2 regions of the Bradyrhizobium tunisiense genome follow, and region 1 is predicted to be linked to the other one. Evidence: predicted binding sites of a transcription regulator. Region 1 holds the regulator's gene; the other holds the start of a gene.
What was found. The regulator LexA, encoded in region 1, represses DNA repair genes until DNA is damaged. The targets are predictions, from matches to a motif close to TGTTCNNNNTGTGTTCNG.
Positions count from the first base shown of each region.

Region 2: a site for LexA is predicted at 1,553-1,570, ahead of ACFDR6_RS21190 (putative DNA modification/repair radical SAM protein). Genes of this name have one in related genera too.

Region 1 is NZ_JBHLEV010000006.1:308,759-311,215, forward strand. It holds gene ACFDR6_RS26095 (hypothetical protein) at 1-388, opposite strand, end outside; gene lexA (transcriptional repressor LexA) at 780-1,481, opposite strand; gene ACFDR6_RS26105 (molybdopterin molybdotransferase MoeA) at 1,658-2,457, opposite strand, start outside.
Region 2 is NZ_JBHLEV010000004.1:520,363-522,819, forward strand. It holds gene ACFDR6_RS21185 (UdgX family uracil-DNA binding protein) at 1-238, opposite strand, end outside; gene ACFDR6_RS21190 (putative DNA modification/repair radical SAM protein) at 238-1,473, opposite strand; gene ACFDR6_RS21195 (ImuA family protein) at 1,635-2,429, shown strand; gene ACFDR6_RS21200 (Y-family DNA polymerase) at 2,320-2,457, shown strand, end outside.

The sequences.
Region 1 (2,457 bases):
TCTGCGGCTTGTGCTCGCGCTCGCCGACGGGCTGGGTCACCGGCAATTGCAACACGGTGGCACGCTGGCCTTCGACGAGTTGTGTCACCAGCACGTATTTACCGTCAGGGAATTCGATCGCGTCGTGGTGGCGATCGGGAATGTGCGGATCGATCTTGCCGAACTTGCCGACGCGCGAATTGACGGTGCGCGTCCAGATCCAGCGATTGTCGTAGCGGACGTTGTCGGCGAAGGCGAGCTCCGTCCCGGGCAGCAGACAGACGGCCACGGTCGGATCGGCGGCAGAAGCAAAGCCACGCGTCGAGGTGCCGCGGAACGTTGTCGACACGATCGTCTCGCCGACTTCGGCGGGGCGCGATGCAACGGCATGCAGGCTGTAGTCACACATCGGGTGCTCCTCATTCGAAGATAGCAACCCGCGCCTCCCTCGGAGGCGCAAGCCTCTATCAGAGTGGAAGCACGCAACGCTCTGCTTGGTTGTAGGCAAATCTGCGGCTGGTCTGCGGGACGCGATCAAATTATCTTTTCGAATCCGACAGGAACAAAGCTCACATCAATGCATTCGGCGAGGACCAACGTCAGCGGCGCGCGGGCGCCGATGCGTCATGTCTGCTCGAGGACTCGAGACCGCGAAGCAATGGGGGCCTGTGGCGACACGCCGAGGCGTCGCCTCTGAAGAGGGGCCGGACAATCTGCGCAAGACCAGAAGATTGCCCAGCAGGAGCGGATCAGATCCGCTCCAGTCGGAATCATGGGTATCGAATGACCGCCGAGGGCTCTCAGTACTTCCGGTAAAGCCCGATCAGCTTGCCCTGAATCTTGACGCGGTTCGGCGGCAGGATGCGCACCTCATAGGCGGCATTGGCGGGCTCGAGTGCGATCGAGGCGCCGCGGCGGCGGAAGCGCTTGAGCGTGGCCTCCTCGTCGTCGATCAGCGCCACCACGATGTCGCCGGTATCGGCGCTCTCGTTGCGCTGGATCAGCGCCATGTCGCCGTCGAGGATACCTGCCTCGACCATGGAATCGCCGCGCACTTCGAGCGCGTAATGCTCGCCGGAGCCGAGCATGTCGGGCGGCACGCTGATGGTGTGGCTGCGGGTCTGCAACGCCTCGATCGGCGTGCCGGCCGCGATGCGGCCCATCACGGGCACTGCGACGGGCCGCTCGCCCTCGTCAACGGGCGGGCTGGAGCTCGCGCGCACCTTGCCGAGATTGCCCTCGATGACGCTCGGCGTGAAGCCGCGCCGGTTGCCGGCCGCAGCCTGAAGCTCCGGCAGCTTGATGACTTCGATGGCCCGAGCGCGGTTGGGCAGGCGGCGGATGAAGCCACGCTCCTCGAGCGCGGTGATCAGGCGGTGGATGCCCGACTTCGAGCGCAGGTCGAGCGCATCCTTCATCTCGTCGAAGGACGGCGGCACGCCGCTTTCCTTCAAACGTTCACTGATGAACCGCAGAAGCTCGTATTGTTTGCGCGTTAACATCTCGACCTAAGTCCCCCGGTTGATGTCGTTCGATTCCGAGACGATGAATTCAGCGATAAGCCGCTACATGCTCGAAACAAATCATGAACGGACACTATATGTTCGATACATGTTCCGCAACTGCTTAATTTACCGTGAACAGGGGCGAGTTCGCGGAATGCGTGTGGCCGCGCAGTTCAGACGGGGAGGCGCAGCACCTCGCAAGGGCTGCCCGCCTCGGCCTTCGGCGCGAACGGCGGGCGCACGAGAAGTACCTGTGCTGCAGCAAGATTCGCAAGCAGAGAGGAGTCCTGATGGCTGACGGGAACGGCAACGAGCGCGCCGTCGTCGCGCAGCTCCAGGCGCGCGCGCAGATACTCCTCACGCTGGTCGTTGGCGCCGAGATCGCGGCCCAGCACGGCCCGCTCGCGGCGATGATGAATCACCGAACGGCCCGACAGCGCGCGAATCAACGGCACCATGAACAGGAAGGCGCACACATAGGAGGACACCGGATTGCCGGGCAGGCCGATCACGCGCATCGCGCCGAGCCGTCCGTGCATCATCGGCTTGCCGGGCCGAATCGCGATCTTCCAGAACGCCATCGAGATGCCTTCGTCCCGGAGCGCTTGCTGGACCAGATCGTGGTCGCCGACAGATGCGCCGCCCGTCGTGACCAGGATGTCGGTACCGGCCTCGCGGGCGCGCCGGATGCCGGCGGAGGTGGCTGCAAGCGTGTCTGCGGCAACACCGAGGTCGATGGTCTCGGCGCCCTCGCTGCGGGCGAGCGCGTGCAGGGCGTAGCCATTGGAATAGACGATCTGGCCGTGCCCGGGCGTTGAGCCCGGCATCACCAGTTCGTCGCCGGTGGCGAGGATCGCGACCTTCGGACGGCGGCAGACGGCGAGGTGGGGGTAATTCATGGCGGCGGCGAGCGCGAGATCGCGCTCCGTCAGCCGGGTTCCCTTGCGCAAGAGGACGTCGCCTTCACGGAAGT
Region 2 (2,457 bases), on a different contig from region 1:
CGGGATCACGGTGCAGGATCGCGGCCTTGGCGAGCTCGACGAATTTTGCTGATACGCTGAAGGTGCCGTCATTCACCTCGAGGATCGGAGACGGCGAGAGCGGCGCGAACAGCTCCGCTTCGCCGCCCTGCACGGCCCAGGTGACATCGGTGGGCTTCACAAGATGAAGCACGAGCGTCCGCGCGGCTTTGCGCCAGCCGTCGAAATCGGTTTCGGTGTCGAGGGTGATGTACTGCATCAGAAGCCAAACCCCAGTTGCGTTGCCTTCGGCTTGAACCGCTCGATCAGTCGCGCCTCGTCGAGACGATGCGGTGAGGGGCGGTGATCGCTGAGGACGATGAACGGCAGCGCCTTGTGCTTGGGCACGTGAAGCCGCGCGAGATCGGTGAGGCGGATCGTGGTGGTGCGGCGTGTCGCGATGATGCGTTCAACCGTCCTGGTGCCGAAGCCCGGCACGCGCAAAAGCTCCTCGCGGCTGGCGCGGTTGACGTCGAGTGGAAAATGGTCGCGATGGCGCAACGCCCAGGCGAGCTTTGGATCGATGTCGAGCGGCAGCATCGCGCTCTCGTCGACGATCTCCGCAACGTCGAAGCCGTAAAATCGCATCAGCCAGTCGGCTTGGTAGAGCCGGTGCTCGCGCAGCAAGGGCGGCGCGCGCAGGGGCAGCGCGCGGCTGGCGTCGGGGATCGGGCTGAACGCGGAATAGTAGACGCGCCGCAGCCGGTAGGCGCCGTAGAGATTAGCGCTGGTGTGGAGAATGGTGTGATCGGAGGCCGCGTCGGCGCCGACGATCATCTGCGTGCTTTGCCCGGCGGGCGCGAAACGCTGCGGCTTGGCTTTTGTCTTCGCGCTGCGAGCTTCCTCGGCTTCGTCGAGCTTCAGCCGCAGCCGGCCCATGGTGCGACGGATCGCGCGCACGTCCTTCTCCGGCGCGAATTGCTGCAGGCTGGTTTCCTGAGGCATCTCGATATTGATGGAGAGGCGGTCGGCATATTTGCCGGCTTCCGCAATCAGCGCGTCGTCGGCTTCGGGGATGGTCTTCAGATGAATGTAGCCGCGGAAGTGATGCTCCTCGCGCAATTTGCGCGCGACGCTGACCACCTGCTCCATGGTGTAGTCGGGGCTGCGGATGATGCCGGAGGAGAGGAACAGCCCTTCGATGTAATTGCGCCGGTAGAAGTCGAGTGTGAGTTTGACCAGTTCGTCGATGGTGAAGCGGGCGCGCGCCACGTTGGAGGAGGCGCGGTTGACGCAATAGAGGCAATCGAAATTGCAGGCATTGGTCAGCAGCACCTTGAGCAGGGAGATGCAGCGTCCGTCCGGCGCGTAGGAATGACAGATGCCCATGCCGGGCGCGGTCGAGCCCATGCCCTTGCCGTCGCGGGAATCCCGCTTCTCGGTGCCGCTGGAGGCACAGGACGCGTCGTACTTGGCGGCATCCGCCAGGATTTCCAGCTTGCGTTGTACGTCCATCAAGAATCCCTTTGATTCCGCTCATGAATCCCTAGGCGCGCCAATTCGATTGACTCTTCGGGCGCCGTTAGCTTTATATTAGAACATATCATGAACAAATGAGCCAGCCGCTGGTTCTTCTTTTGAAGACCACGGCACCAAATTTCCGAGGAGCGGCGAGCATGAGCGGCGCACGTAGCAGCGCGCTTGCGATCTTGCGTGGCCAGATCGAGCGCATCGAGACGGCGGAGGTCGTGCATCAGCATGACCGCGTCGCGCTCGGCCATCACGAGGCCGACGGCGCGCTGAAGGGCGGGCTGGCGCGCGCGGCGATCCATGAGGTGTTTTGCGAGGGGCGTCAGGGCGCTGCCGCGACGGGTTTTGTCACCGGGCTCGCGGGCCGCGTGACGGCGCGTAAGCCGCTGCTGTGGGTGCGGCAGGATTTTTCGGACATCGAGACAGGCGCGCTGTCGATGAGCGGCCTCGCCGAGCTCGGCCTTGATCCGCGCCGCATGGTGATGGTGCGCGCCGCCGATGTCGAGAGCGCGCTGCGCACCTCGGCCGACGCGCTCGCCTGCGATGCGCTGGGCGCCGTCGTGCTCGAGCTCTGGGGCGATATCAGGCAGTTCGATCTGGTGGCGAGCCGCAAGCTGACGCTGGCGGCGCAATCTTCCGGCGTCACCGGCCTGATGCTGCGCATGGCCGCGCAGCCTTTGCCGTCGACCGCGGAGACGCGATGGATGCTGCGCGCGGCGCATTCGCCGCCGGGCTCGGTGTGGAGTGCCTGGGGCGCGCCGCGCTTCGATGCCGAGTTGTTACGCAATCGTCATGGCCCGTGCGGCCGGTGGATCATGGAATGGAAATGTGATGAGTGCCAGTTCAGTGAGCCGTCGACGTATTCTCAGCCTGTGGCTGCCGCGCCTGCCCATCGACCGGATCCAGCGGTTTTTGCAGTTGAGCAACGGCGCGCCGGATGAACCCAGCATCGTCGTCATCAAGGACAAC